Linked DNA regions of Alicycliphilus denitrificans K601. The protein of the gene in region 1 binds, or shares a complex with, the protein of each later gene. Links are inferred from orthologs where the notes say so. Each region holds a gene or a part of one and is shown on either strand. Other genes may lie near its edges. The genes, in order: mfd and uvrA.

Region 1 (15,502 bases):
GCTCGAACCCGTGATGAAGCGCAGGACGGTGGCGCAGTGGCTGGTCTGCCTGGAGCAGGCCAGCGTCCCCTGCTCGCCCATCCATACGCTGGGCCAGGCCCTGGCCCACCCGCAGGTGCAGGCCCGCGCCATCATGGCCGAGACGGAGCATCCCGTGCTCGGGCGGGTGCGAAACATCGGCCATCCGGCACAGTTCCGGCACCAGCCGCGCACCGCCTCGCGCCCGGCGCCCCTGCTGGGCGAGCACACGCGAGAGATCCTGCGCGAGCTCGGCTATGACGCGCAGCGGATTGCACGGCTGCAGCAGCAGGGCGCGGTCGCGGCCGTGTCCCATTGATATGACGAAATGGAGGAAGTGAAATGTCTTTGTTCAGCTACGAAGTGAATGACCGGGTTGCGGAAATCCTGTTCAACAACCCGCCGGTCAATGCCTTGACGCAAGCCCTGCTGGGCGATTTCCTGGAGGCGTTGGAGCGCGCGTCGCATGATCCCGAGGTGCGTGCCGTCATCATCGGCAGCCAGGTGCCGGGCCGCTTCTCGGCGGGCCTGGACCTGACCGCCGTGCACACCGGCGCGCACCAGAAGGTGCGCGCGCTGCTCGACCTGCTGTACGTGCGCATGACCGAGGTGCAGTTCCGGATGGGCAAGCCCACGATCGCTGCCGTGGGGGGCACCGCGCGCGGCGGCGGCATGACGATTGCCATTTCCTGCGATATGGTCGTCGCGTCGTCGGACGCGACTTTCGGCTACCCCGAGATCGATGCCGGCGTGCTGCCTTCCATCCACTTCACCCATCTGCCGCGCATCGTCGGCAGGCACCGCGCGTTCGAGCTGCTGTTCACCGGGCGCGCGTTCGACGCGCAGGAGGCGCAGTCGCTGGGCCTGATCTCGCGCCTCACCGAGCCCGGCAAGGCGCTCGAAGGCGCGCGCGCGCTGGCACAGACGCTGTGCGGCAAGTCGCCCGATGTGGTGCGCTTCGGCCGCAACGCCTTCATGCTGGCCAATGACAACGGCTATCGCCAGGCGGTGGCGGCCGCGGCCGACAGCTTTTGCAACGTGGCGCTGACCGACGCCGCCAGGGAGGGCATCGCGGCCTTCGTCGAGAAGCGCAAGCCCATGTGGTGAGAGGCGGCAGCCCGCGCCCCGGGGCATGCGGCGCGGGAAGGAACACTACACTTGCCGGCCCCAACCCCGTTACAGGAGCACTTCCATGCTGCATGGCGACCTCCGGCAAGACTTCGACGCCCTCGTGCCTGTCCAGGGCGCCAGCCGGCGTTCCGCCCTGCAACTGATGCTGGGCGCAGGCTACGCCGCAGCCGCCGCGCCCGTGATGGCGCAGCAGGCGATCGCCACGCCCGCCGACGGGCTCTCGGCGGGGGCGGTGAGTTTCACCGTCGATGGCGCCCGGGTGCATGCCTACCGGGCCGCGCCGCAGGGCAGGTCGGGCCTGCCCGTGGTGCTGGTGGTCTCTGAGATCTTCGGGGTGCACGCGTACATCGCCGACATCTGCCGGCGCCTGGCGCACGCGGGCTATCTGGCGATTGCGCCCGAGCTGTTTGCGCGCCAGGGCGACCCCGGGGCCTACGGCGAGGTGGCCAAGCTCATGAGCGAGATCATCGCCAAGGTGCCCGACGCCCAGGTCATAGCCGACCTGGACGGCGCTGTGCAATGGGCGGGGGCCCATGGCGGCGACCTGCGGAAGATCGCCATCACCGGCTTCTGCTGGGGCGGGCGCATCACCTGGCTGTACGCGGAGCATGGGCCGGTGAAGGCGGGCGTGGCCTGGTACGGGCGGCTGGTGGGGCAGGCCAGCGCGCTGACCCCGAAGCAGCCGGCGGATGTCGCGCCCATCCTCAAGGCGCCGGTGCTGGGCCTGTATGGTGAAAAAGATGGCGGCATACCGCTTGACACGGTTGATAAGATGAAAGCCGCTCTTGGTGCGGGGTCGCCCGCCGCGAAGGCGTCGGAGTTCGTTGTCTACCCGGACGCGCCGCACGCCTTCCACGCCGACTACCGCCCGAGCTACCGCAAGGAGGCCGCGCAGGATGGCTGGAGCCGCATGCTGGCCTGGTTCAAGCGGCATGGCGTGGCGTGAGCCAGTCGCCGCGGCAGCGCAAGCCCTTCGGGGCTTTTTTTGATGACGTCCGGTTTCTGTTTTTTATGAAAAAAGTGGCGTTTTGGCAGGTTGGATAAGCGCAAGTAGCTATGACATTGATAGCAATCATTCTGGCCACCCTGGCCGCAGGCATCGGCAGTGTGTGGATCGCGGCGGCCTTGCTGCGCGCGGGGCTGGGGGGGCGCTGGCGCGTGGGCCCGCAGCATCTGCTGAGCCTGGCGGCCGGCGCGCTGCTGGCCACGGCCTTCATGCATCTGCTGCCCGAGGCCTTCGAGGGGCCGGCCGATGCCCACGACCTGTTCACCGTCCTGCTGCTGGGGCTGGTGTTCTTCTTCCTGCTGGACAAGGCCGAGCTGTGGCACCACGGCCACGAGCACAGCGCGGCCGAGCGGCACATCCATGGCCCCGCCCATGGCCATGCGGCGCACGACCACCACCACGGCCACCATCACCATGGGCATGGCGGCTGGTCCCTGCTCACGGGCGACAGCGTGCACTGCTTTGGCGACGGGGTGCTGATCGCCTCGGCCTTCGTCGCGGACATGCGCCTGGGCGTGGTGGCCGCGCTGTCGGTGCTGGCGCACGAGGTGCCGCACCACATCGGCGACCTGGTGGTGCTGCGCAACAGCAGCCGCCACCGCAGCGCGGCCCTGCTCAAGGTGTCGCTGGCCGGGGCCGTGACGGCGCTGGGTGGTCTGGTGGGCTACTACCTGGTGGGGCTGTGGGAGGGGGCGCTGCCGTATTTTCTGGCCATTGCCTCCAGCAGCTTCGTCTACGTGGCCCTGGCCGACCTGATTCCGCAGCTGCAAAAGCGCCTCTCGGCCGCGCAGACGCTGGCCCAGATCGCCTGGCTGGCGGCAGGCATCGTGGCCGTGACCCTGGTCAGCGGCCTTGCCCATACGCATTAGCGTGAAACGGCCCTCGCGCGGCGTCGGCTCGCTTGGGGCGCGCCAGTTGCATGTGCCGCGGGCAGGTGCCAAGCGGCGCGAAGGCGGGCTTGATCCGCTTTACCCGGCCAGCGCTTCGCGCACCGCGGCCACCTGGCGGCGCGAGACGGGCAGGGGCTCGGTGAGCCCGTGCAGGCGCACGGCCCAGCCTTCACCCTCGTCCGCGTCGTAATGCCTCTCCAGCGCGCGCATGGCGCGGCGGGCCACGAGCGTGCTGCGATGCACGCGCAGGAAATGCGCGGCGTGGCGGGCCTCCAGCTCCGACAGCGCGTCGTCCACGACGAAGCTGCGCGTGGCGGTGCGCACGGTCACGTACTTTTGCTCGGCGCGCAGGTACAGCACCTCGGCCAGCGGCACGCGCTCGGTGCGGCCGCGCTCCTGGATCAGCAGCGCCTCGCCCTCGGCCGGCTGCACCGCCTGCGCGGGCGCGCCCTGGCCCAGGGTGCGCTGGACCTTCGCCAGCGCCTGCTGCAGGCGCTGCAGGCGCACGGGCTTGGTGAGGTAGTCCACCGCGTCGAGCTCGAAGGCGGACAGCGCGTGGTCCGCATGCGCGGTGACGAACACGATGGCCGGCGGGTGCGGTAGGCCCTGGATCTGGTGCGCCAGGGCCAGGCCGTCCTGGCCCGGCATGTGGATGTCGAGCAGCACCAGGTCCACGGCGCGGCCGCCGCTGATGCCGAGCCGGGCCAGCGCCTCGCCGGCGTGCGCGGCCTCCATCACCTGGTGGCGCGCATCGCAGTCGCCCAGCAGGGTGCGCAGGCGGCTGCGCGCCAGGGCTTCGTCGTCCACGATGAGGATGCGCATGCGTATCGGCGGCTATCTGCGGTGCCTGAGGCCGTGGCGGCCCGGCCCCGCCTGCCTCATTTCAATACTTCCAGCAGGCGGTCCAATCCACCCTGGTTGATGGCCACCTGGGCCTGGGCGCGCACGGCGGGCTTGGCGTGGTAGGCCACGGACAGGCCGGCCGCGCCCATCATGGGCAGGTCGTTGGCGCCGTCGCCCATGGCGATGCACTGCTCGGGCTCTATGCCCAGCAGCGAGGCGACTTCGAGCATGGTGCGGCGCTTTTCAAGGCCGTCGCAGATGTCGCCCCAGGCCTGGTCCACCATGCGGCCCGTGAGCTCGCCGCAGTTGGTGCTGCTGCGCACCTCCAGCACGTTGGCGCGCACGAAGTCGATGCCGAGCTGCTCGCGCACGCGGTGCGCAAAGAAGGTGAAGCCGCCCGAGACCAGCAGGGTCTTGAGCCCCGCCGCCTGGCAGGAGCGCACCAGCTCGGCGGCGCCGGGGTTGATGCGCAGGCGTTCGCTGTAGACGCGTTCCAGGTCGGCCATGGTCACGCCCTTGAGCAGCGCCACGCGTCGGCGCAGGCTTTCCTTGAAATCGGTGATCACGCCCTGCATGGCGGCCTCGGTGATGGCAGCCACCTCGGCCTTGCAGCCGACGAAGTCGGCGATCTCGTCCACGCACTCGATGTTGATCAGCGTGGAGTCCATGTCGAAGGCGATCAACTTGTAGTCGGCCAGGCGGGTGGATGGCAGCGTGCCCTGGACGTTGATGCCGGGTGCAAGGGAGGTGGTCATAAAAGGCGTGTCAGGAAAGGGGTGGGGCGCCAGCGAGGGCCCCGCCGCGTGGGCGGGACGCTATGGGAGTGGTTGCAAAGGGATTCTACGGGCGGGGCCGCGCGGGCCGCGTGCTGCGGGTCATGTGCCGCGCTGCGGTGGCGCGGGCAGGGCGTGGCCCCGCCGAATGGCGCCAGGCCGTATGCGCCGGGCCTCGGCGCCAGGGGGTGGCTCCAAATACAGCATTTTCCAGATGCATGCAAATGCTGCAAATAGCCAGATAAATTATGAAAAAAGCCAACTTTTGCTACGTCGACCGCTAAAATTTTTTTGCGATGCAGCAAATTTGACAAAGGAACTCGATGCTTCAATTCCAGGGTAAGACGATCGATACCGCCATCTTTGACATGGATGGAACCATGTTCGACACCGAACGCCTGCGGTTCCAGACCCTGTCCCAAGCCTCTGAAGAACTGTTTGGCAAGCCTTTCACCGAGCCCGTGCTCCTGGGTTCACTGGGTCTGAGCGCGACCAAGGCCGAAGCGCTTGCCAAACAGCACTACGGGCAGGACTTTCCGTATGCCGCCATCCGTCGCCGGGCCGACGAGCTGGAGCTGGCGCATGTGCGCACGCAGGGCGTGCCCATCAAGCCGGGCCTGCTGCCCGTGCTGGAGCGGCTGCGCAAGTCGGGCCTGAAGATGGCCGTGGCCACGTCCAGCCGCCGCGCCATTGCCGAGGAATACCTGATCAACGCCAACATCTACAAGTACTTCGACCTGTGCGTGTGCGGCGACGAGGTGGTGCAGGGCAAGCCGCACCCCGAGATTTTCGTGCGCGCGGCCGAGGCGCTGAACAGCCAGCCCGCGCAATGCCTGATGTTCGAGGACTCGGAAAACGGCGTGCGCTCGGCCGCCGATGCGGGCGGTGTGGTGATCCTGGTCGAAGACATCCAGATGCCGCCGCCTGCCGTGGCGCGGCGCGCCTTCGGGGTCTACGGCGGCCTGAGCGAGTTTCTGCAGGATCTGGCGGCCTGCACGCCCAAGATGTCCATGCCCGCCGTGACCGAGCCGTTTCCGCAGGCCGTGAACCTGCTCAAGGCCGGCATCCACGGCTTCGGGGCCATGGGCGGCGGGTATCTGGCGCAGGTGTTCTCGCACTGGGACGGCTATACGCGGCCCTGCGAAATCATCGCCTCCACGGGCAATGCGCTGCTGCGCGAGGCCATCGACGCGTTCGGCAAGTTCAGCGTGCGCTACGGCAGCCTGGCGTTCGACCAGACCATCGAGCAGCTGCGCGTGATCGACGCCGCCGACACGGATGCCGTGGCCGGCATGTACCGCGACTGCGAGATCGTCGCGCTGTGCGTGCCAGAGCAGGCCGTGGCCGCGCAGGCGGGCGTGATCGCGCAGGGGCTGGCCGAGCGCTTTGCCGCGCACGGGCGGGAGCTGACGGTGCTGGTCGTGCTCAACAAGGTGGGCGGTGCCGAGTTCGTGCGCGCGCAGGTGGAGGCGGCGCTTTTGCAGCGGGTGGCGTCCAAGGTCTGCCAGCGGATCCTGGAGCGCACGAGTTTCAGCGAGACCGTAGTCACGCGCATCGTCTCCAAGCTGACGGAGGACGCGCTGGTGCGCCAGCTGCGCATCAAGAGCGAGCTGTACAAGAAGAACGTGGTGGCCGTGCGTGAATCGTCGCCCCATGTCGGCGACTGGGCCGAGGCGCTGCCGGGCGACACGGCCGAGGTGGTAGCCCCGCATGTGAGCACGCTGCGCGATGCGGGCGAGCCTGCCAGCGCGCTGGCGCCGCTGCACCTGATCCTGTTCAATAGCGAGACCGACATGCCGCTGTACGTGCAGCAGGGCAGCGACCTGCTGGAGCACCTGCGCCAGATCGACACGGTGGCCGACATCGCGGTCATCCAGCTGCTGAAGAACCGGCTGTGGAATGGCACGCACGCCATCGTGGCCTGGTATGCGGCGCTGCTGGGCTATCCCAGCATCGGCCACGCCATGGGCGATGCGCGCGTGCAGGCGCTGATGGACCAGTTGCTCGACGCGGAGCTGGCACCCGCGCTGGCGGCGCAGTTCCCGGAGCTGCGCACGCGGCTGGCCGAGTTCATCGCCACCTTCCGCAACCGCTGCGCACATGCCTTCAAGGACCCGTGCGAGCGCGTGGGGCGCGACCCGCTGCGCAAGCTGCAGCGCGGCGAGCGCGTGCTGGGCAGCCTGGCCATGGCCGCCGCGCAGGGCGTGGCCGCGCCGGCACTGGCCTTTGGCGCGGCGCTGGCCGTGCACTACGCGCTGCACCACCCGCCGGCGGCCGAGGAGGACGAATGCCGGACGATTCGCGCGCTGTACGCCCGGCGCGAGGCGCTGCAGGATGTGCTGGCCTGGCGCGGTGAATACCATGGCGCGCCGTTCGACGGTCTGGACCCTGTGGCCGACGCCGCGCTGTTGGCCGCCGTGCAGTTGCCTTTCGACGGGCTGCAGGCCGGGGGGCTGGACTACTGCTGGGAGTCGGCCGCCGAGGCCGGCGTGGGCTGAGCGCCATGCGCGGCCCCTGTTTCCCTCGGGCCGCGCTCACTCCATTCGCACCGGTTGGCGAATGCAATTTGCACGGGGAGAGCCTTGAGGCAGAAAGCGCCACTGATATCCCATATGCAGAAATAGCTATAAAAATAGTAGCTTTATACGCTTTGTGGGCGGCGCTTCAAGGCTTTTTGTCATGCAAATACAGCCTGTCCGACCAGGTGGCCAGCCACTCGGGCTTGAAGGCCACGAACACCGCGCACAGCATGCCGGTGACCACGGCGTCGCCCCAGGCCATGAGCCAGCGCGCCACGAGCGACAGCTGCTCGCCCACGCCCGGCAGCGTATGGCCGGCCCATTGCGACAGTGAGCCGGCCACGAACACGCATGCCGCCGTGCCCAGGAAGGCCCGGCCCAGCACGTAGACGAAGGGGCGCACGCCGCCCAGCGCGTGCGTGCCGGCGCCGCGCCGCAGCAGCGCGCCCAGCAGCAGCGCCAGCGTGGCCGGCACCACGCCCTGCCACACGGCCAGGCCCAGGGCGTCGGCCCAGGACAGTCCGGGCGAGACCAGCGCGGCGATCGCCCCCACGGCCAGCAGCACGGGCACGGCCAGGGGCCAGCCCAGCATGAGCAGCACCAGGCAGGCGCCCGACCATTGCAGTTGCAGCGGCATGCGGTGCAGCGTGGGCAGCGCCCAGGCCCAGGGCAGGATGGCCAGGGTGGCCAGCAGCGGCGTCCACAGCGCGGAGGGCGCGCCGTGCGCCTCGTGCGCCAGCGGCTTGCGGCTGGCCAGCAGGCGCCAGGGCCGCGCGGCCATGGCGGCGGCGAGGGCCAGCAGGGCGAGGGCGGCTTCGAGGAGCATGGCGCGTCAGGCCGGCACGGTTGCCGTTTCGGCCAGCGGCTGGCCCAGGCTGCGCAGCACGTCGCGCACCATCTGCGCGCGCGCCGCCGGATCGGGCAGCGCGCGTTCTATGCGCAGTTTTTCGTTGCCCGCGAGCTTGATGTGCTTGTTCTTCTGGATGAGCCCGATGATGGCCATCGGGTCCACGGGGGGCCGGGGCTTGAAGGTGATGTTGATGATGCCCGGGGCCGCATCCACCTTGATCACGCCGTAGGGCGCGGAGAGCACGCGCAGGCGGTGCACGTCGATGAGGGTCTGCGCCTGGGGCGGCAGCTTGCCGAAGCGGTCCACGATCTCTTCGAGCAGCGTGTCGATCTGGTCGCTGGTGCGCGCTGTGGCCAGCTTCTTGTAGAACGACAGGCGCAGGTGCACGTCGCCGCAGTAGTCGTCGGGCAGCAGCGCGGGCGCATGCAGGTTGATGTCGGTGGCGGCCTGCATGGGCGCGAGCAGGTCGGGCTCCTTGCCGGCCTTGAGGCAGCGCACGGCCTCGGCCAGCATCTCGTTGTAGAGCTGGAAGCCCACCTCCAGCATGTTGCCGCTCTGGTTCTCGCCCAACACCTCGCCTGCGCCGCGGATCTCCAGGTCGTGCATGGCGAGGTAGAAGCCGCTGCCCAACTCCTCCATCTGCTGGATGGCGTCCAGGCGCTGCTGGGCCTGCTTGGTCAGGCCGTCCAGGTCGGGCACCATCAGGTAGGCGTAGGCTTGGTGGTGGCTGCGGCCCACGCGCCCGCGCAACTGGTGCAGCTGGGCCAGGCCGAACTTGTCGGCGCGGCTGATGAGGATGGTGTTGGCGCTGGGCACGTCGATGCCGGTCTCGATGATGGTCGAGCACAGCAGGATGTTGTAGCGCTGGGCCACGAAGTCGCGCATCACCTTCTCCAGCTCGCGCTCGGGCATCTGGCCGTGGGCCACGGCGATGCGCGCCTCGGGCAGTATTTCCTCCAGCTTCTGCCGGCGGTTCTCTATGGTCTCGACCTCGTTGTGCAGGAAGTAGCACTGGCCGCCGCGCTTCAATTCGCGCAGTACGGCCTCGCGGATCACGCCCGTGCCCTCGCTCCTCACGAAGGTCTTGATGGCCAGGCGGCGCTGCGGCGCGGTGGCGATCACGGACAGGTCGCGCAGGCCCTCCAGCGCCATGCCCATGGTGCGCGGAATGGGCGTGGCCGTGAGCGTGAGCACGTCAACCTCGGCGCGTAGCTGCTTCATGGCCTCCTTGTGGCGCACGCCGAAGCGGTGTTCCTCGTCGATGATGAGCAGGCCCAGGTTCTTGAACTTGGTCGATTCGGAAAGCAGCTTGTGCGTGCCTACGACGATGTCCACCGTGCCGTCGGCGATGCCTTTGACTGCCGCGGTGATCTCCTTGCCCGAGCGGAAGCGTGAGACCTCGGCCACCTTCACGGGCCATTTGGCGAAGCGGTCGCACAGCGTGCGGTAGTGCTGCTCGGCCAGCAGCGTGGTGGGCGCGAGGAAGGCCACCTGCTTGCCGCCCGTCACGGCGACGAAGCAGGCGCGCAGGGCGACCTCGGTCTTGCCGAAGCCCACGTCGCCGCAGACCAGGCGGTCCATGGGGCGCGGGCTGATCATGTCCTGCACCACGGCGTGGATGGCGGCGTTCTGGTCGGCCGTTTCCTCGAAGCCGAAGTCGGCGACGAACTGTTCGTAGTCCTGCGGCGAGTAGCGGAAGGCGTGGCCCTGGCGCGCCGCGCGCCGGGCGTAGATGTTGAGCAGCTCGGCCGCCGCGTCGCGCACCTGCTCGGCGGCCTTGCGCTTGGCCTTCTCCCACTGGCCGCTGCCCAGCTTGTGCAGCGGCGCCTCGTCGGCCGACACGCCCGTGTAGCGGCCGATGAGCTGCAGCTGGCTCACGGGCACGTAGAGCACGGCCTTGTCGGCGTATTCCAGATGCAAAAACTCTTGCAGGGCCGGCGTGCCGTCGGGGTTCTTGCTTCCTAAGTCCATGTGGACCAGGCCGCGGTAGCGGCCTATGCCGTGCTGGTTGTGCACCACGGGATCGCCCACCTTGAGCTCCGACAGGTCCTTGATCAGCGCCTCCACGTCGCTGGCCTGCTCCTGCTTCTTGCGCCGGCGCGTGGTGGGGGCGGCGGCGAAGAGCTCGGTCTCGGTGACGAGGTCCAGGCCTTCCTCGACCCAGGCGAAGCCCGTGGCCAGCGCCGCCGTGGCGATGCCCACGCGCTCCTCGGGCGTGGACTGGAACTCGGCCAGCGAGTCGAACGCGGGCGGGTTCAGCCCCGAGGCGCGCAGGAAATCCAGCAGGCTCTCGCGCCTGCCGTCGCTCTCGGCCAGCAGCAGCACGCGCTGCGGCGTGGCGCGTATGTGGGCCTGGAGCCTGGCGAGCGGGTCGTCGGCGCCGCGCACCACGGACAGGTCGGGCAGCTTCTGGAACTGGGCGTTGTCCTGCACGTCCTCCACGCCCGGGCGCAGCGACAACTGGGCGTGGGGCTTGGCCTGGCCGTAGAACTGGTCGGCCGAGAGGAACAGCGCCTCGGGCGGCAGCACGGGGTGGTCCGGGTCGCCCTGGATCAGGCGGTAGCGCTCGCGCGTGTCCTGCCAGAAGCGCTGGAACACACCCTCCAGGTCGCCGTGCAGCACCACGGTGGCATCGGCGCCGAGGTAGTCGAACACGGTGGCCGTCTCGTCGAAGAACAGCGGCAGGTAGTACTCGATGCCGGCGGTGGCCACGCCGTTGCCCATGTCCTTGTAGATGCGGCTGCGCGTGGGGTCGCCCTCCAGCAGCTCGCGCCAGCGCTGGCGGAACTTGGCGCGCGCCGCCTCGTCCATGGGGAACTCGCGCCCGGGCAGCAGGCGCACCTCGGGCACGGGGTACAGGCTGCGCTGGCTGTCGGGGTCGAAGGTGCGTATCGAGTCGATCTCGTCGTCGAACAGGTCCACCCGGTAGGGCTGCGGCGAGCCCATGGGGAACAGATCGATGAGGCCGCCGCGCACCGCGTACTCGCCATGGCTGACGACCTGCGACACATGCTGGTAGCCCGCGAGCGTGAGCTGGGCGCGCAGCCTGGCCTCGTCGAGCCGCTGCCCGGTCTTGAAGTGGAAGGTGTAGCCCGCCAGGAACGAGGGCGGGGCCAGGCGGTACAGGGCCGTGGTGGCGGGCACCAGCACCACGTCGGCGCCCGTGTCCCTGTCCTTCTGGGAGATGCGCCACAGCGTCGCCAGGCGCTCGCTGATCAGGTCCTGGTGCGGCGAGAAGCTGTCGTAGGGCAGGGTCTCCCAGTCGGGGAACAGGGCGCAGCGCAGATCGGGGGCAAAGAAGGCGATCTCGTCGATGAGCCGCTGCGCGTCGCCGGCATCGGCCGTGACGATGGCCGTGGTGCGGCCCTCGGCCTTCTGCTGCAGCCCCAGGCGGGCCAGCAGCAGTGCGTCGCTGCTGCCCACGGGGCGGGGCAAGGTGAATCGTTTGGCGGGGGAGAGTTTGGGGAGCTGCATGCGGGTGGTGCCGAGAGGCGGGGGCGCGGCGCGCGCGGGCTGCTCGGGCGGTGGTGGGCGATTTTAGAATGCCGCCCCATGAGCGACCTGCCTCCCGCCTTCAACCCCGTTCGCCATGTGCCCGGGCGGTTCTGGGCCCTGGTGCCCTGCGCGGGCACGGGCACGCGCGCCGTGCGCGTGCAGCCGGGCGCCGCGGCCGTCCTGCCCAAGCAGTACCAGGTGGTGGCGGGCCACCCTATGGTGCTGCACACGCTGGCGGCCTTTGCCGGGGTGGCAAGGCTCGCGGGCACGCTGGTGGCCGTGGCGCCGGGCGATGCCTTCTTCGACGGCCATGCGCACCCCGCCTTCTTCGCCGTGCCCTGCGGCGGCGCCACGCGGGCCGATACGGTGCTGGGCGGCATCAAGGCCCTGCAGGCGCGCGGCGCATCGGACGACGACTGGGTGCTGGTGCACGACGCGGCGCGCTGCCTGGTGACCACGGCACAGATCGACGCGCTGATCGACGCCTGCCAGCACGACAGCGTGGGCGGGCTGCTCGCGCACAAGTTGGCCGACACGCTCAAGACCGCCACCGACGGGCCCGGCGGCGTGCGCGTCGCCTCCACCGTGGACCGCAGCGACAAGTGGCTCGCGCAGACGCCGCAGATGTTCCGCATCGGCGCACTGCGCCGCGCGCTGGAGCACGTGGGCGCGGCCGCCACCGACGAGGCCAGCGCCATGGAGGCCATGGGCCTGCGCCCGCGCCTGGTGCCCGGCGGCGCGCAGAACTTCAAGGTCACCTATCCGGACGACTTCGCCCTTGCCGAGGCCGTGCTGGCCCAGCGCATGCACGGCGCCACGCTGGAGCGCTTCGGCGGCGCGCGCGGCGCGGCGGCCAGCGAGCCGGTACAGACTTTTTTCTCATCCACGACACCGCGCCAGCGGTGACGGCAGTGAACGGAACGAACATGGATTTCAGGATTGGCGAGGGTTGGGACGTGCATGCGCTGGTACCCGGGCGGCGCCTGGTCATCGGCGGCGTGGACATTCCCCACACCATGGGACTGCTGGGCCACTCGGATGCCGACGTGCTGCTGCACGCCATCACCGACGCGCTGCTGGGCGCGGCGGCGCTGGGCGACATCGGCAGCCATTTCCCCGACACCGATGCGCGGTTCCGTGGCGCCGATTCCGTGGTGCTGCTCACCGAGGCGGCGCGCCGCGTGCGGGACAAGGGCTACGCGATCGGCAACGTCGACAGCACCGTGGTGGCGCAGGCGCCGCGCCTGGCGGCCCACATACCGGCCATGCGCGAGCGCATTGCCGGCGCTTTAAGCCTGCAGGGCGGCCAGGTGAACGTGAAGGCCAAGACGGCCGAGCGCCTGGGCCCCGTGGGGCAGGGCCTGGCCATCGAGGCGCGCGCCGCCGTGCTGCTATTCAAAGAATAGCTCATAGCGCTTGGTATATGGTGGTTTCAGGTAGATTTGTGTATGAAGCCGCCATCTGGCAAGCGCTGGCAGCTATTGTTTTTGCTGCGGCGCGGGTGCGCCACTGCGGGGCGGCAGGTGGCGCTTGACCTGCGGGCGCTGCAGGCGCTGCTGCGGGTCCTGCCCCTCGGGCAGGTCGGTGGCGCGCTGCAGCTGGATATGGGCGACGAGCCCGCCCGAGGCCGAGTTCGCCAGCGCGAAGATGCCGCCCATGCGCTGCACGGTCTTGTCCACGATGGACAGGCCCAGGCCCGCGCCCGCGGCCGCCGTGCGCGCCGAGTCGCCGCGGAAGAACGGCTTGGTCAGGTTGGCCAGCTGCTCCGGCGGCGCGCCGGGGCCGTGGTCGCGCAGCTTGATCAGCACCCATTTCTCGCGCGCCTTGGCGGCGATGTCCACGGTGGTGATGCCGGTCTCGCGGTTCTTGCCGTAGCGGCGCGCGTTCTCCAGCAGGTTGGAGATCACGCGCGCCAGCTCCACCTCGTCCGCCATCGCCATCAGGTCCTCGGGCACGTTCATGGTGATCTGCAGTTCTCGGTGGTCCTGCACCGCGTACACGCAGGAGGACACCACGCCATGCAGGTTGACGGGGCTGAGCGCCACGGTGTCGGGGCGCGCGTAGTCGAGGAACTTGTCGATGGTGGCGTCGAGCTGCACGATGTCGGCCACCATGTGCTCGCGCGCCACCTCGTCGGTCACGCTCATCTCGGTCTCCAGGCGCAGGCGCGCCAGGGGCGTGCGCAGGTCGTGCGAGATGCCGGCCAGCATCACGGCGCGGTCCTGCTCCAGCTTGGCGAGTTTCTGCGCCATGCGGTTGAAGCCGATGTTCACCTCGCGGATCTCGCTGGTCACGGCCTCCTCGTCGAGCTGGCCGGCGGCGAAGTCGCCGTCGCGCACGCGGTTGGCGGCGTCGCTGAGCTGCTTGAGCGGGCGGTTGATGAGCCGCGCGATGATGGCGGCGCCCGCCAGCGACAGCGCGCCCACGATGGTGAGCCAGATGAGCCAGGTCTTGCCGCCGGCCGCGGACAGGCGCGAGCGGTCCATGAGCAGCCAGTTTGGGTCGCCGTTGATGGTGAAGCCCACCCACAGGCCGTTCTCGCCATTGACGCTGCTGGCCACGATGGTGCCCGGCCCCAGCCGCTGCGTGAGTTCCTCGGTCAGGCGCAGGCCCAGGGCCGAGGGCGGGAGCAGCTCGAACTTGTCCTTGGGCTCGCGCGGCAGGATGCGCACGCCCTCCTGGTCCGCCATGGTCTTGAGCAGGGACACGCGGGCGATGGCGTCGGAGTGCACGAGCGCCGCGCGGCTCAGGTTGACCATGGAGGCAATCTGCTGCGCCGTCTGCAGCGTGCGCGGCTCGAACTCCAGCGCGCGCAGCGTCTGCACCCAGGCCAGGATGCAGCCCACCAGCAGCAGCGCCAGCAGGAAGAAGGTGCGCCAGAACAGGTTCAGCCCCACGCGCGAACGCTGAGGCCGGCGGCTGGCCGAGGCCTCCAGCGGCGCCGGGCTGGTGGCGTCCGTGGGCATGTCTTGGGTGGCGTTCATGGCTTTGCGGCGTGCTCTGGCGCGGCGCCCGCAGGGCGGGCGCGCCCTCTCAGTGTGCGGAGGCCCGCGGGATCAGTTCGTGCCGTCCGGTACGAACACGTAGCCCACGCCCCAGACGGTCTGGATGTAGCGCGGCGCGGCGGCATCCACCTCCACGAGCTTGCGCAGGCGCGAGATCTGCACGTCCAGGCTGCGGTCGAAGGGCTCGAATTCGCGCCCGCGCGCCAGCAGCGCGAGCTTCTCGCGCGACAGCGGCTGGCGCGGGTGGCGCACCAGGGCCTTGAGCATGGCGAACTCGCCCGTGGTCAGCGGCAGCTCCTCGCCGTTCTTCTGCAGCGCGCGCGTGCCCAGGTCGAAGGTGAAGGGGCCGAAGGTCACGACCTCGTTGTCGCCCGAGGGGGCGCCCGGCGCCTCCTGCGGCGGGCGGCGGCGCAGCACGGCGTGTATGCGCGCCAGCAGCTCGCGCGGGTTGAAGGGCTTGCCCAGGTAGTCGTCTGCGCCCACCTCCAGGCCCACGATGCGGTCCACGTCCTCGCCCTTGGCGGTGAGCATGATGATGGGCGTGCGGTCGCTGGCCGCGCGCAGGCGGCGGCAGATCGACAGGCCGTCCTCGCCGGGCATCATCAGGTCGAGCACGATCAGGTCCACGGTCTCGCGCAGCAGGATGCGGTTGAGCGCCTTGCCGTCTTCCGCCACCATGACTTCGAAGCCTTCCTGTGTGAGGTAGCGGCGCAGCAGGTCGCGGATGCGCGCATCGTCGTCCACCACGAGGACCTTGTCGGTGCGATTGGTTGTTGAAGCCATGCTGTCTTTCCCCAGTCCAATTTGTAACAGAGCCGATTTTGACCAGCTTGTGACCGGAAATTCGCGTTTCCCCCTAGGGTCTGACCAACTGTTACAGGTTTTGCGCTGCAGCGCAACGGCGGTGGCCGGTGTTCAATGACGATGCCAGGCAGGGGCGGCCGGCATGTGCCGGCGGCCCCTGCATACCGA
Region 2 (15,130 bases), 1.1 Mb from region 1 along the record:
CAGCGTGGTGCCAGCGCCGGGTGCGGCGGGTACCAGGCCTTGCTCGATGGCGAAGGGGCCCACGCCCGCCAGCATGTTGCCGCAGTTGGGGCTCGTGTCCACGCGCGCCTCCTCCACGCTGACCTGGGCGAAGAGGTAGTCCACGTCGCACCCGGCGTGCCGGGAGCGCGAGACGATGGCCACCTTGCTCGTGAGCGAGTTGCCGCCGCCCAGCCCGTCGATCTGCAGCTCGTGCGGCGAGCCCAGCGCCGCGAGCAGCATGCGGTCGCGCACCCCGGGGTCTTGCGGCAGCCAGTCGGCCAGGAAGAACGGCCCCCGGGAGGTGCCGCCGCGCATCAGGATGCAGGGAAGTTCGTAGCTCATGGGGCGGCATGGTGCGCGGCCCCGGATATTCTGTGAATTGCATTGTTGACAACGATTGATGCATATGGCGCAATGGATGGTCGATCACCACGACCCGTGCGCCATGAACATCAAGTTCGACCTCGCCGATATCCAGGCCTTCGCCGCCGTGGCCGAGCTGCAGAGCTTCCGGGCGGCGGCCGAGTCCATCCACCTCTCGCAGCCGGCCTTCAGCCGCCGCATCGAGAAGCTCGAAGAGGCGCTGGGCGTGCGCCTGCTCGACCGCACCACGCGGCGCGTGACGCTCACGGCCGTGGGCCGCGACTTCGCGCGCAAGACGCAGCAGTGGCTCGACGACCTGGACGGCATGCTCATGGGCCTGGGCGACGTGGCCGCGCGCCGCATGGGCGAGGTGACCATTGCCTGCGTGCCGTCGGCCGTGTATTACTTCCTGCCGCAGGTGGTCAAGCGCTACCACGAGCGCTTTCCGCGCATCCGCGTGAAGGTGCACGACGCGAGCGCGAACGAGGTGCTGGTGGCCGTGGCGCAGGGCGATGCCGACTTCGGCCTGAATTTCATCGGCAGCCAGGAGGCCGAGATCGAGTTCAAGCCCGTGCTGGCCGAGCGCTTCGTGGCCGCCTGCCGCCGCGACCATGCGCTCGCGCGCCGCAAGAAGGTGACCTGGGCCGAGCTCGGGCGGCACGACTTCATGTCGGTGGGCAAGACCTCGGGCAACCGCCTGCTCATGGACCTGGCCCTGGCCAACGTGCCCGACCGTCCCCAGTGCCTGTACGAGGCCAAGCACGTGACCACGCTGCTCGGCCTCGTGGAGGCGGGCCTGGGCGTGGCCGCAGTGCCCAGCCTGGCCATGCCGGGCAGGGACCATCCCACGCTGGTGTCGATCCCGCTCGTGGAGCCCGTGGTCACGCGGCAGATGGGGCTCATCAAGCGCCGGGGCAAATCGCTCTCGCCCGCGGCCCAGCAGCTCTACGACCTGCTGGTGGCCACGCGCTCCGCGCGCCCGCGCAGTGCGCCGGCGCCGCAAAAAATACAATCGGGGCGATGACAGCATCCACCAAGCAGCGCGTCGTCGTGGGCCTCTCGGGCGGCGTCGATTCGGCCGTCACGGCCCACCTCCTCAAGCAGCAGGGCCACGAGGTGGTCGGCATCTTCATGAAGAACTGGGAAGATGACGACGACAGCGAATACTGCTCCAGCCGCCAGGACTTCCTGGACGCCGCCAGCGTGGCCGACGTGATCGGCATCGAGATCGAGCACGTGAACTTCGCGGCCGAGTACAAGGACCGCGTGTTCGCCGAGTTCCTGCGCGAGTACCAGGCCGGCCGCACGCCCAACCCCGACGTGCTGTGCAATGCCGAGATCAAGTTCAAGGCCTTCCTGGACCACGCCATGCGCCTGGGCGCCGAGAAGATCGCCACGGGCCACTACGCCCGCGTGCGCCACAACCCGGCCACGGGCCTGTTTGAGCTGCTCAAGGGGCTGGACCCGGCCAAGGACCAGAGCTACTTCCTGCACCGGCTGAACCAGGAGCAGCTCGCGCGCACGCTGTTCCCCGTGGGCGAGCTGAGGAAGACCGAGGTGCGCCGCATCGCCGAGGAGATCGGTCTGCCCAACGCGAAGAAGAAGGACTCGACCGGCATCTGCTTCATCGGCGAGCGGCCGTTCCGCGAGTTCCTCAACCGCTACATCAGCCACGAGCCCGGCCCCATCCTGGACGACCGGGGCCGCAGGCTGGGCCGCCACGTGGGCCTGTCGTTCTACACGCTGGGCCAGCGCCAGGGGCTGGGCATCGGCGGCGTGAAGGAAAAGGGGGCGCAGCGCGGCGGCGGCGAGCATGCGCCCTGGTTCGTTGCGCGCAAGGAACTCGCCACCAACACCCTGCGCGTGGTGCAGGGCCATGACCACCCCTGGCTGCTGTCGCACCGGCTGGCCGCGCAGGACGCAAGCTGGGTCGCCGGCCGCCCCCCCGCCCCGGGCGCCTGCGCGGCCAAGACGCGCTACCGCCAGCAGGACGCGGCCTGCACCGTGCTGGCCGCGCAGGGCGGCGCCTTCAGCCTGCAGTTCCCCGAGGCCCAGTGGGCCGTGACGCCGGGCCAGTCCGCCGTGCTGTACGACGGCGAGGTATGCCTGGGCGGTGGCGTGATTGCGACGGTGGACGGCTGAGCGCCTGCGCCTGGGGGCCCGGCGGGATTGGTGAATACCCGAATAAGCCGGGCGCCGGACCCGGGTCTTCGCTATGGTGTGAAATTGCTTCAGGGTCGGTCTCCGGATTTTTCACGCTGGACTGCTGGCGGGCTTTCTACAGTCTCGTCCGCGCCGCTTGCCAGCCGGTAATCCACCGCTCCTGGACGCACGGGCGCTCTTCCTTCCAAAACCGGGACAACAACAAGGGGGCACAGGCTATGGTCTGGCAACAAATCTACGACCCACTGGGCAACATGGTCATCTCCACCGCGCTGGCAGCGGTGCCGGTGGTGGTCATGCTCGCGGCTCTGGGCTTCTTCCACATCAAGGCGCACATCGCCGCGGGCATGGGCCTGGCCGCGGCGCTGCTCGTGGCCATCTTCGTCTATGGCATGCCGGCCGACATGGCGGGGCGCGCGGCGCTGCTGGGCGGCTTCACGGGGCTGCTGCCGATCGGCTGGATCGTGCTCAACATCATCTTCCTGCACCAGCTCACCGAGCAGAACGGCAGCTTCGCCGTGCTGCAGGACTCGCTCTCGGGCATCACCGAGGACCGGCGCATCCAGCTGCTCCTGATCGCGTTCTGCTTCGGCGCCTTCTTCGAGGGCGCGGCGGGCTTCGGCACGCCCGTGGCGGTGACGGCGGCCATCCTCATCGGCCTGGGCTTCTCGCCGCTGGCGGCCTCGGGCCTGTCGCTGATCGCCAACACCGCGCCCGTGGCCTTCGGCGCGCTGGGCACGCCGGTGATCACGCTGGCCAAGGTGCACGGCTACGACCTCATGGAAGTGACGGCCATGATCGGCCGCCAGCTGCCCTTCTTCTCGCTGCTGGTGCCGTTCTGGCTCATCTGGGCCTTCGCCGGGCGCAAGGGCATGATGGAGATCTGGCCCGCCATCCTGGTGACGGGCGTGTCCTTCGCCATCCCGCAGTTCCTGGTGTCCAACTACATCGGGCCGGAGCTGGTGGACATCATCGCCGCCATCGTCTCCATGGTCTGCCTCGTGGCCTTCCTGCGCGTGTGGAAGCCCAGGACGGTCTGGACTTCGGCCTCGCTGCGCCACCATGACGTGAGCGCCGCCGAGGCCAAGCCGGCCAAGCCCGTCACGCGCCACAGCACGCAGGCGCTGGTGGCGGCCTGGACGCCCTGGGTGATCCTGTCGGTGTTCGTCTTCATCTGGGGCCTGCCTTCGGTCAAGACCTGGCTCAACGGCGTCTTCGCGCCCGCCTTCCCCATGGAAGGCCTGCACAACATGATCGAGAAGGTGCCGCCCGTGGTCGCCAAGCCCACGAAGGAAGGCGCGGTCTACACGCTGAACCTCCTGTCGGCCACCGGCACGGGCATCCTGCTGTCGGCCATCGTGAGCGCCTTCGTCATGAAGTACAACCCGGTCGCCATCGTGCGCACCTTCTTCAAGACGCTGTGGCTCGTGAAGTACTCGCTGCTGACCATCGTGCTCATGCTGGCGCTGGGCACGCTCACGCGCTACTCGGGCACCGACACCACGCTGGGCCTGGCCTTCGCCAACACGGGCGTGCTCTACCCGTTCTTCGGCACGCTGATGGGCTGGCTGGGCGTGGCGCTCACGGGCTCGGACACGGCGTCGAACGTGCTCTTCGGCGGCATGCAGAAGGTGGCGGCCGAGCAGCTGCACCTCTCGCCCAACCTCATGGGCGCGGCCAACAGCTCGGGCGGCGTGATGGGCAAGATGATCGACGCGCAGTCCATCGTCGTGGCCTCCACCGCCACGCGCTGGTTCGACCACGAGGGCGACATCCTGCGCTACGTGTTCTTCCACTCCATCGCGCTGGCCTGCCTGGTGGGCCTGTACGTGACCATGCAGGCCTACGTCTGGCCGTTCTCGCTGATGGTCGTGCACTGACGGTGTTTTTTTGGCTCCAGCGCTTGTCCATCAAGCGCTGGCAGCTATCACCACAATAGCAAACGGGCGCCCTGGGGCGCCCGTTGCCGTTGGGGCGGGACGGCGTTCAGAACGGAATGTCGTCGTCCATGTCGTCGAAGCCCGAGGCCGCGCGCGGCGGCTGGGCCACGGGCGCCGGGGCGGGGCGGGCAGCGGGTGGCGCGGGGCGCGGGGCGGGCGCGGCGCGGCGCGGGGCCTCGTAGCCGCCGCCATCGCCGCCGTAGCCGCCGTCGTCATAGCCGCCGCCCTGGCCGCCGCCGGAGCCGGCGCGGCTGCCCAGCATCTGCATGGTGTCGGCGCGGATCTCGGTGGTGTAGCGCTCCTGGCCGCTCTGGTCGGTCCACTTGCGCGTGCGCAGGCTGCCTTCCACGTACACCTGCGAGCCCTTGCGCAGGTACTGGCCCACGATCTCGGCCAGGCGGCCGTTGAAGACCACGCTGTGCCACTCGGTGGCTTCCTTGTTCTCGCCGGTGTTCTTGTCGCGCCAGCGGTCGGTGGTGGCGATGCGCACGTTGGCCACCTGGTCGCCGCTGGGGAAGGTGCGCATTTCGGGGTCGCGGCCGAGGTTGCCGACGATGATGACTTTGTTGACGGATGCCATGGGGAAAGATCCTTTGTGCGTCAGCCCGGAAGGCAGGAGAGGATTTCCGGGCCAGATGAGCCTGCTCGAGCGGCCCCTGCGAGGCCGCAGGTGCGCAGCATAGCGGCCTTGGGGCCGCTTGATGCGGCGAGGGCGAAAAAAATCAGTGGCCGCCGCGCCCCACGGGCCGCAGCGGCCAGGTGAGCGCCAGCCACAGGGCGGCCAGCAGCGCCGTGGCGGCGAACAGCCCGCCCGCGCCCGCCCACTTGGCCAGGGCTCCGCCCAGGGCGCCCCCGGCGAACAGGCCCAGGGACTGCAGCGTGTTGTACGCGCCCAGGGCCGCGCCGCGCAGATGGGCCGGGGCCATGCGCGAGACCAGGCTGGGCTGCGTGGCCTCCAGCATGTTGAAGCCGCAGAAGAACACGAACAGCAGCGTGCCGAGCAGCGCCACGGTGGGCGCGACGCCGCCGGCCACCAGCCCCCCCAGGGCGGCCTGCACCAGCGCGATCAGGCCGATCGACAGCAGCAGGGCCGCGCGCAGCCGCCCGCGCCGCTCCATGGCGAGCAGCCCTCCCATGGCGACGACCGATAGCACCAGCGCGGGCAGGTAGACGTGCCAGTGCACGTCCTTGGGCAGGCCCGCCTGCACCAGCATGGCGGGTACGGCCACCCACATGGCCATCTGTATGGTGTGCAGCGCGAACACGCCCAGGTTCAGGCGCAGCAGGTCGGCATGGCGCCATACGTCGGACGGGCGGCCCTGGGGCGCGGCGCCGTGGTGGCGCGTCTCGGGCGGCACCACCCACAGGATCAGCGCCACGCCGGCCAGCGCCAGCGCGAACGTGAGCACGAACAGGCCCGACAGGCCGACGTGGGCGGCCAGGAAGGGCGCCGCCACCAGCGCCACGGCGAACATCAGGCCGATGCTCATGCCCACGAGCGCCATGGCCTTGGTGCGCACGGCGTCGCGCGTCTGGTCGGCCAGCAGCGCGGTGACGGCGGCCGACACCGCCCCGGCGCCCTGCAGCGCCCGGCCCACCAGCAGGCCCATGACCGAGTCGGCCAGCGCCGCCACCAGACTGCCCGCGGCGAACACCAGCAGGCCGAGCGCGATGACGCGCTTCCTGCCGAAGCGGTCGGACGCCATGCCCAGCGGCAGCTGGAAGAACGCCTGCGTGAGCCCGTACATGCCCATGGCCAGCCCCACGAGCGCGGGGTCGTCGCCGCCGGCGTACTTGCGCGCCTCCAGCATGAATACGGGCAGCACCAGGAACAACCCCAGCATGCGCATGGCGAAGATGGCCGCCAGGCCGAGGCTGGAGCGCCGCTCCAGCGCCGTCATGCGCGAGGCGGGGGCCGCGGCGGCGGGCGGGGATGGGGAGGTGGTTGTGTCCGACACGGGGGCAGGCAGTGTTCAGGCAAAAGCCGCATTGTGGCGCAGCGCGGGTTTCCCGGTCCGGGCCAAGGGCCTGCCGCGCATCGGGCGCTGCCCTATCATGGTGGGTTTTCTTCGAGCACCCAGCGATGGCCGATACCGCCCCACTACCCGCCCCTCTGAGCGCGCCGGACGCAGGACGCCCGCTGGCGCAGGTGCTGCGCGGCGCCGGGCAGATCAGCATCCGCGGCGCGCGCACGCACAACCTCAAGAACATCGACCTGGACATACCGCGCAACCAGCTTGTGGTCATCACGGGGCTGTCGGGCTCGGGCAAGTCCAGCCTCGCGTTCGACACCCTGTATGCCGAGGGCCAGCGCCGCTACGTGGAGAGCCTGTCGGCCTATGCGCGCCAGTTCCTGGGGCGCCTGGACAAGCCCGACGTGGACCTGATCGAAGGCCTGTCGCCGGCGATCTCCATCGAGCAGAAGGCCACCAGCCACAACCCGCGCTCCACCGTGGGCACGGTGACCGAGATCCACGACTACCTGCGCCTGCTCTACGCGCGCGCAGGCACGCCCTACTGCCCCGACCATGGCCTGCCCCTGGCCGCGCAGACCGTGAGCCAGATGGTCGATGCCGTGCTGGCCCTGCCCGAGGACACGCGCCTGATGCTGCTGGCCCCGGTGGCGCGGCAAAAGAAGGGCGAGTTCGCCGAGCTGTTCGAGCAGATGCTGGCGCTGGGCTACGTGCGCTTGCGGGTGGACGGGCAGATCCACGAACACGAGGCGCTGCCCGAGCTCAAGAAGAACGAGAAGCACGACATCGACGTCGTGATCGACCGCCTGAAGGTGCGCCCGGACGCGCGCCAGCGCCTGGCCGAGAGCATCGAGGCCGTGCTGCGCGTGGGCGGCAGCGAGGGTGCGGGCCGCGTGCTGGCGCTGGAGATGGACACGGGGCGCGAGCACCTGTTCTCCGCCAGGTTCGCCTGCCCCGTGTGCAGCTACGCGCTGCCCGAGCTGGAGCCGCGGCTGTTCTCGTTCAACTCGCCCACGGGCGCCTGCCCGGCCTGCGACGGGCTGGGCCAGCAGGAGCTGTTCGATGCCGCGCGCGTGGTGGCCTTCCCGTCGCTCAGCCTGGCCAGCGGCGCCATCAAGGGCTGGGACCGGCGCAACGGCTACTACTTCGCCATGCTCGAGAGCCTGGCGCGGCACTACGGCTTCGACGTGGACACGCCCTTCGAGCAGCTGCCCGAGCGCGTGCGCCAGGTCGTCCTGCACGGCTCGGGCGAGGAGGAGATCGCTTTCAGCTACCTGCAGGGCAGCGGCAGCAGCAAGGGCAAGCCCATCGTCCGCAGCCACCCGTTCGAGGGCATCCTGCCCAACATGGCGCGGCGCTGGCGCGAGACGGACTCGGCCGTGGTGCGCGAGGACCTTGCGCGCTACCGCCAGTCCCAGCCCTGCGCCGAATGCGGGGGTGCGCGCCTGCGCCGCGAGGCGCGGTACGTGCGGGTGGGCGAGGGCGACGCCGCGCGCGGCATCGATGATGTGAGCCACATGACGCTGGCCGACGCGCAGGACTGGTTCGGCGCGCTGCGCCTGTCGGGCGCCAAGGCCGAGATCGCCGGCAAGATCGTGCGCGAGATCGCTGCGCGCCTGTCCTTCCTCAACGACGTGGGCCTGTCCTACCTGAGCCTGGCGCGCAGCGCCGAGACCCTCTCCGGCGGCGAGGCGCAGCGCATCCGCCTGGCGAGCCAGATCGGCAGCGGCCTCACGGGCGTGATGTACGTGCTCGACGAGCCCAGCATAGGCCTGCACCAGCGCGACAACGACCGCCTCATCGCCACCCTCACGCGGCTGCGCGACCTGGGCAACAGCGTCATCGTGGTCGAGCACGACGAGGACATGATCCGCGCCGCCGACCACTGCGTGGACATGGGCCCCGGCGCCGGCGTGCACGGCGGGCGCGTGATGGCCCAGGGCACCTATGCCGAGCTGTGCGCCAACCCCGGCTCGCTCACCGGCCAGTTCCTGAGCGGCGCGCGCAGCCTGCCCGTGCCCGCGCGGCGCACGCCCTGGCTGCCGGTGCTGGAGCAGGCGGCGGCGCCCGAGGGGGGGAAAAAGCCGAAGCCGCGCTTCCCCGAAACGGCCGCCAGCCAGCGCAGGAAGGAGCGCCTGGCCGGCCACCACGCCACGCAGGGGCGGCTGCAGGCCGTGCGCGTTCTGGGCGCCACGGGCAACAACCTGCGCAGCGTGAGCGTGGAGTTCCCCGTGGGCCTGTTGACCTGCGTGACCGGCGTGTCCGGCTCGGGCAAGAGCACGCTGGTCAACGACACGCTGCACAAGGCCGCCGCGCGCCAGATCCACCGCGCCCATGAGGAGCCCGCGCCGCACCAGGCGCTGGAGGGCCTGGACTATTTCGACAAGGTCATCAACGTGGACCAGTCGCCCATAGGCCGCACGCCGCGCAGCAACCCCGCCACCTACACGGGGCTGTTCACGCCGATCCGCGAACTCATGGCCGAGACCAACACCGCCAAAGAGCGCGGCTACGGCCCGGGACGCTTCTCGTTCAACGTGTCGCAGGCGTCCGGCGGCGGGCGCTGCGAGGCCTGCCAGGGCGACGGCGTGGTCAAGGTGGAGATGCATTTCCTGCCCGACGTCTACGTGCCCTGCGACGTGTGCCACGGCCAGCGCTACAACCGCGAGACGCTGGAGGTGCAGTGGAAGGGTAGGAACATCGCGCAGATCCTGCAGCTCACGGTGGAGGACGCTTACGCCTTCTTCAAGGACGTGCCCGCCATCGCGCGCAAGCTGCAGACGCTGCTGGACGTGGGTCTGTCCTACATCCGCCTGGGCCAGAGCGCCACCACGCTCTCGGGCGGCGAGGCCCAGCGCGTCAAGCTGGCGCAGGAGCTGAGCCGGCGCGACACGGGCCGCACGCTCTACATCCTGGACGAGCCCACCACCGGCCTGCACTTCGCCGACATAGCGCTCTTGCTCAAGGTGCTGCTGCAGTTGCGCGACGCGGGCAACACCATCGTCGTCATCGAGCACAACCTCGACGTGATCAAGACCGCCGACTGGGTCATCGACATGGGCCCCGAGGGCGGCGCGGGCGGCGGCACCGTGGTGGCCGTGGGCACACCCGAGGAGGTGGCTGCCAACGAGGCCAGCCACACCGGGCGCTACCTGCGGCGGTATTTACAGGAAAAATAGGCCGTTGCGCCCTATGGACGGGCGTCAATAGCTATCAATAGGTGAGCGAAAGGGCGGCCGGCCGGTACGCCGCCGCATTGCCGCCCGCCGTGCGGAATACGGCAACCGCCTGCACCAGGCCCTGGGCCTGGCTGCTCAGGCCGTCGGCGGCCGCTGCCATCTGCTCGACCAGGGCGGCGTTCTGCTGCGTCGTCTGGTCCAGCGCGGCGACGGCCTCTCCCACTTGGGCCACGCCGTTGGCCTGCTCCTGGCTGGCGGTGCTGATCTGGCCGACCAGGGCGCTCAGGCGCTGGATGCTGTGCACGACCTCGGCCATGGTCTGGCCCGCGGCGGCGGCCTGCTGGTTGCCCTGGTCCACGCGGGTGCGGCTGGCCTCGATCAGCGTGCGGATCTGCTTGGCCGCCTCGCCGCTGCGGCCGGCCAGGCTGCGCACCTCGCCGGCCACCACGGCAAAGCCGCGGCCCTGCTCGCCCGCGCGCGCGGCCTCCACGGCGGCGTTCAGGGCCAGCAGGTTGGTCTGGAAGGCGATGCCGTCGATCACCTGAATGATGTCGGCCATCTGCTGCTGCGCCTCGTGCACGCTGCGCATGGTGTCCACCACCTGCTCCACGCTGGCGCCGCCCTGGCGCACCATGTCGCGCGTGTGCTCGGCAAGCGCGCTGGCCTCGCGCGCGGCCTCGGCGTTGTGCTGCACCGTGGCGCTGAGCTGCTCCATGGAGGCGGCGGTCTCTTCCAGCGCGCTGGCCTGGGCCTCGGTGCGGCCCGACAGGTCGTGGTTGCCCTGGGCGATCTCGCCGCTGGCCAGGGCCACGCCCTCGGAGCCATGGCGCACCTGCGCGACGATGGGGCGCAGCTGCGCGCGCATCTGCTGCTGGGCGGCGATCAGCTGGCCGACCTCGTTGCTGCCATGCGGCCGGTCAGCGCCGCTCAGGTCGCCCCCGGCCACGGCGCGGGCCAGGTCCACGGCCTGCCCCAGCGGGCGGGTGATGGAGCGCACGAAGACGCCGGCCAGGGCCACGGCCAGCAGCAGCAGGGCCACGAGCATGCCGACCACGAGCCCCAGCGCGCGCCGCGCGGCCGCGGCCTGGTCCTGGACCACGGCCAGCAGTGCGTCGGTGGCCTGGCCGCCCAGTGCGTTCACGGCCTCTATGGAGGCCGTGAGGGTGTCGAAATAGCGGGCGGCGGGCAACTGCAGCGAGGCAGCCTCCAGCAGCCCGTCGTCGACCAGCCGCAGGGCCTCGGCCACGCGCGCCTTCTCCGCGGCCAGCGGCTCGCCCAGCGCGGCGGCGAGGCCGGGGGCGTACTGCGTGGCGCGCTGCAGGCTGGCCTGGCTGGCGGCGTCGAACTCGTCTGCGCGTGCGCGCAGGGCGCGCATCTGGCCGCGGCTTTCGGGGGGCAGCTCGCCACGCGCCAGCGCACCCGTGCCCATGGCGCGCATCTGGCCCAGCTGCTCGCCGAGCATGGGCAGCTGCTGCAGCGTGGCCTGGATCAGGGCCTGGGTGTCGCGCCGGTCGCTGGTGCTCAGGCCGCTCGCGTGCAGCAGCTGGTCGCTGAAGGCCAGCAGCCGCGCCACCAGCTGCGTGTGGCGCGCCAGGCTTTGCGCGGGCGCAATGGCGCGCTCGGCCACGCCCTGCTGCAGCGCCTGCCAGTCCTGGCGCAGGCGCGCGAATTCTGCGGCCTGCCCGGGCGCCACGCCGTCGAGCCGGGCGGCCGCGGCTTGCAGCGCCTCGTCCAGCGCATCGCGCACGGCCGGCCGGCGCGCCGCGAGCTGCGTATCGCCGCCGAGCAGCGCCGCCGACAGGCCGCGGTGCGTCTGCGCGAGGCGCACGGCCTGGCCCAGCTGCTGCAAGGCCGGCATGGTGCGCGCCTGCGCGGACAGGGCCTGCATCTGGCCGATCCTGCCGTGCAGATACAGGCCAGCGGGCAGGGCCATCATCACCAGGGCGATGCCGCCCAGGATCAGGAACTTGTGCGACAGGCGCAGGCGGTCGAGCAATTGCATAATATTTATACAAATGTAAGTAATTGCTCGAAATTTTAGGGTGACCCTTGTAAAAGGACCGCCGGTTGCGCCTGCGCAATTCCCTAAAACGCATGAGTCTTGATGCAGGCCAAATTTTGGCCTGCTGTGTTACAGCATGCGCCTGGTGGCGTAGCGCACTACGGTCACGCCGGCGCGCGCCTGGCGCGTGCTGGGCATGACGAGCACGCAGTCGTCGTACGGCGTGGCTACGGGCTCTCCGTCGTTGTCTCCGATCACGGTGCCGGCCTTCGCGATGACTTCAAGCCCCCTGAACGGCTCGGTGAACCGGAAGCGCCCGCTTTTGGCGACCACGGGGCCCGTGACCTCCAGCGCCCACTGGCGCGGCGCGTCGGGCAGGCGCCAGCCGGGCAGCAGGCGTCCGAGCGCGGCCGCGTCCAGCGTGCCGGCCGCCTGCAGGAAGCGCAGGCACTGGTCCTGCGCCACGGCGCGGCTGGCCGGGTCGCCGTGGAAGCCGCATTCGACGAGCAGGGAGCGGCTGTCGCCGGCCGCCTCGTCGGGCAGGCCGAAGCGTCCGTAGTCGCGCATGCGCGTGCCGTCCTTGTGGCCTGCGTCCACCACGACGTGCTCGGGCGCGGCCATGGCGCGCGCCAGCCGCAGGTTGCGCGGCTGCGTGCCGGTGAGCAGCAGCGGGGCGCAGGGCTCGTGCATGGAATGCAGGTCCAGCAGCCAGTCGGCCTCCCGAACGAAGGGGCGCAGCTGCGCGCAGCGGCGGCGCTCCAGCGTGTCGGCGGCGTCCATGCGCTCGTCGCTCCACTGGCGGTTCATGTCCTCGTCGACGAAGCGCGAGGCATCGTGGTCCGTGGCATCGAACCGGTCGAACGCCGCGAGGTTGCACAGCGCCAGCGTGAGCGTGCCCGCCTGCGGGCGCACGCCCGCTTCGATCAGGCCCTTGATTGCCCAGGCGCCGCACAGCTCGTTGCCGTGGATCAGGGCGCTGATCATCACGTGGCGGCCCGGCCGGCCGGAGTCGAAGCGCCACACGCCCTCGGTGCCGGTGTTGCCGGCGCGCCAGGGGCCGAGATCGGGCGCGGGCAGCGCGAAAGTCAGGGGAGCGCTCGTCATTCCTCGATCCTGGCGAACTCGATGATCTTCTTGTACTTGGCGACCTCGGTGGCGAGGAACTGGTCCACGTCCACGCCGGCCGAGGCCACGGTGGAGCCCGAGGCCTCCATGCGCTTGCGGAAGTCGGGCGACTCCAGCGTTTCGCCCAGCGCCTTCTTCAGCCGCTCGGCCACGGGCCTGGGCAGGTTGGCCGGCGCCATGAGGGCGAACCAGGTGCCGATGTCCACGTTCTTGTACTGCGCCGACTCGGCCAGCGCGGGGATGTCGGGCGCCGCCGCCGAGCGCCTGGCCTCGGTGGTGCCCAGCGCGACCACCTTGCCGCTCTTGATGTGCGGCAGGCCGCTGGAGAGCACGAACACGCCGAACTCCAGGTTGTTGCCCACCAGGTCGTTGGTCAGCGGCGCCACGCCGCGGTAGGGGATGTGCGTCATGAACAGCTTGCCCTGTTCCTTGATCATCTCGCCGGCCAGGTGCAGCGAGGTGCCCACGCCCGAGCTGCCGTAGCTGAACTTGCCGGGGTTCCTGCGCACGCGCTCGGTGAACTCGGCGATGTTCTTCACGCCGGTGTGGGTGCCGGCCACCAGCACCAGCGGCTGCGAGGCGACGAGGCCGATGGCCGTGAAGTCCTTGATATCGTACTTAACCTTCTTGGTCACGAGCTTGTTGATGGCGATCTCGTTGTTGGCGCCCACCAGTAGCGTGTAGCCGTCGGGCGCGCTGCTCGCCACCTTCTGCGCGCCGATGGCGCCGCCCGCGCCGCCGAGGTTCTCTATCACCACGGGTACGCCCAGGCGGTTGGACAGCTCCGCGCCCACGGCACGGCCCGTCAGGTCGGTGCTGCCGCCGGGCGGATAGCCCACGACGATGGTGATGGGCTTGCTGGGGTAGACCGGCGTCTGGGCGAAGACCGCGGGGCTGGCGGCGGCGAGCAGCGCGGCGCCGGCCAGCAGCGCGCGGCGCAGCGGGGCGGGGGTGCGGGAAGGATGCATGGCGTTCTCCATGGGCAGGGTGGGGTGCCTGCATTGTGGAAGCGCACCGTCGCCATACGGTGCCGAAGTGGCACCAGACCGTGCATTCTGTGCACGCGGTATACGGGTTTGTGCGGGGGCTACTTGCGCGCCAGCGTGCCCCACAGCGCCTCGGCCCAGGGCGAGAGCCGGCGCTTGGGCCGGTACATGCGCACGTCGAAGCGCACCTCCATGCGCTCGTCGCCCGCAAGGGCCAGCCGGCCGGACTGGCAGTCGGCGTGCACCATGGACCAGGGCAGCCAGGCCACGCCCAGGCCGCGCAGAACGTATTCATGCTGCGCGTCGGCCGAGTCGCACTCCACCACGCGCGCCAGACGCGGCGCCAGCGGGTCGTGCGCCAGGTGATCCTCCACCAGCCGGCCGAGCGCCAGCGTGTGCGAGTAGGCGAGGTAGGGCACCGCGCCCGTGCCGCCAAAGTGGTGCAGCGGTGCGCCGCCGGCGCGGGCGCGCACCACGGGAACCAGGCGGTCGGTGGCGAGCGCGAGGTGGGTGAATTGCCGCGCGTCCAGGCGCACGGCGAGCGAGGTGTGGTGGTAGGCCAGGGTGAAGTCGGCTTCGCCGCGCTCGATCATCGCCACCGACTCGGCCAGCGCGCAGGTGCGCACGCGCAGTTCGCCGCCCTCCAGCACGGGCTGGATGCGGGCCAGCCAGTCGGCCACCACCGTGCGCGCCAGGGTGCGGCCCGTGGCCAGGGTGACGGTGCGCGCCTGCCGCCCGGCGATGGCGCGCAGCTCCTCGTGCGAATGGGCCAGGCCCTGGGCCATCTGCTGCGCGGTCTCCAGGAAGGCTTGGCCCGCGGGCGTGAGCCGCACGGGGCCGCCGCCTTCGCGCTCGGTGAGCGGCGTGCCTGCCCAGGCCTCCAGCGCGCGGATGCGCCGGCCGAACGCGGGGTGGGTCACGTGGCGCAGCTCGGCCGCGCGGGTGAAGCTGCGCTCATGGGCGAGCGCGATAAAGTCCTCCAGCCACTTGAGTTGCATGGCCGGAGGCTGGGGGCTAGACGCGCGCGGCGTTGAGCGCGGCGCGCGTGGCCTGGGCGGCGCTGCGCGCGGCCGCGGCGAAGTCGGCCCCGCCCGATGCGTAGAGCACGGCGCGCGACGAGTTGACGATGATAGGCCCGTCCTCGCGCAGCCCGGCGCGCACGGTGGCGGCGGCGTCGCCGCCCTGCGCGCCCACGCCGGGGATCAGCAGCGGCAGCGTGGGCGCAAGGGCGCGCACGCGCTCGATCTCGGCCGGGTAGGTGGCGCCCACCACCAGGCCCAGCTGGCCGTTCTTGTTCCACTGCCCTTGCGCCAGGCGCGCCACGTGCTCGTACAGCAGCGGCTGGCCCTCCACGCTGGCCAGGCGCTGGGCCTGCAGG

What was found.
Region 2: the proteins of mfd (region 1) and uvrA are in contact, whole or in part, in a crystal structure (PDB 4DFC), measured with the Escherichia coli proteins. The link is inferred for Alicycliphilus denitrificans K601 from one-to-one orthologs.

What each region holds. Positions count from the first base shown.
Region 1 is NC_015422.1:3,757,408-3,772,909, reverse strand. The notes cover bases 7,813-11,848. They hold mfd (transcription-repair coupling factor), read right to left. Parts: upstream 11,505-11,848; coding sequence 8,013-11,504; downstream 7,813-8,012. Other genes in these bases: ispD (2-C-methyl-D-erythritol 4-phosphate cytidylyltransferase), read left to right, coding at 11,583-11,848; ALIDE2_RS17975 (hypothetical protein), read right to left, coding at 7,813-8,006. Outside these bases: ALIDE2_RS18010 (CaiB/BaiF CoA transferase family protein), read left to right, coding at 1-337; ALIDE2_RS18005 (enoyl-CoA hydratase/isomerase family protein), read left to right, coding at 361-1,125; ALIDE2_RS18000 (dienelactone hydrolase family protein), read left to right, coding at 1,211-2,095; ALIDE2_RS17995 (ZIP family metal transporter), read left to right, coding at 2,206-3,024; ALIDE2_RS17990 (LytR/AlgR family response regulator transcription factor), read right to left, coding at 3,124-3,867; phosphoserine phosphatase SerB, read right to left, coding at 3,924-4,643; mtlD (bifunctional mannitol-1-phosphate dehydrogenase/phosphatase), read left to right, coding at 4,985-7,159; more of ALIDE2_RS17975, read right to left, coding at 7,326-7,812; more of ispD, read left to right, coding at 11,849-12,431; ispF (2-C-methyl-D-erythritol 2,4-cyclodiphosphate synthase), read left to right, coding at 12,452-12,931; ALIDE2_RS17955 (sensor histidine kinase), read right to left, coding at 13,004-14,509; osmolarity response regulator transcription factor OmpR, read right to left, coding at 14,582-15,313. UniProt on the Escherichia coli protein: Couples transcription and DNA repair by recognizing RNA polymerase (RNAP) stalled at DNA lesions. Mediates ATP-dependent release of RNAP and its truncated transcript from the DNA, and recruitment of nucleotide excision repair machinery to the damaged site.
Region 2 is NC_015422.1:4,850,761-4,865,890, reverse strand. The notes cover bases 6,176-9,839. They hold uvrA (excinuclease ABC subunit UvrA), read left to right. Parts: upstream 6,176-6,570; coding sequence 6,571-9,639; downstream 9,640-9,839. Other genes in these bases: ALIDE2_RS22925 (methyl-accepting chemotaxis protein), read right to left, coding at 9,674-9,839; ALIDE2_RS22935 (MFS transporter), read right to left, coding at 6,176-6,388. Also shown: ALIDE2_RS22960 (4-oxalomesaconate tautomerase), read right to left, coding at 1-363; ALIDE2_RS22955 (LysR family transcriptional regulator), read left to right, coding at 467-1,408; tRNA 2-thiouridine(34) synthase MnmA, read left to right, coding at 1,405-2,526; ALIDE2_RS22945 (L-lactate permease), read left to right, coding at 2,766-4,427; ssb (single-stranded DNA-binding protein), read right to left, coding at 4,534-5,067; more of ALIDE2_RS22935, read right to left, coding at 5,210-6,175; more of ALIDE2_RS22925, read right to left, coding at 9,840-11,641; ALIDE2_RS22920 (M14 family metallopeptidase), read right to left, coding at 11,771-12,745; ALIDE2_RS22915 (Bug family tripartite tricarboxylate transporter substrate binding protein), read right to left, coding at 12,742-13,734; ALIDE2_RS22910 (LysR family transcriptional regulator), read right to left, coding at 13,854-14,750; pyrF (orotidine-5'-phosphate decarboxylase), read right to left, coding at 14,767-15,130. UniProt on the Escherichia coli protein: The UvrABC repair system catalyzes the recognition and processing of DNA lesions. UvrA is an ATPase and a DNA-binding protein. A damage recognition complex composed of 2 UvrA and 2 UvrB subunits scans DNA for abnormalities.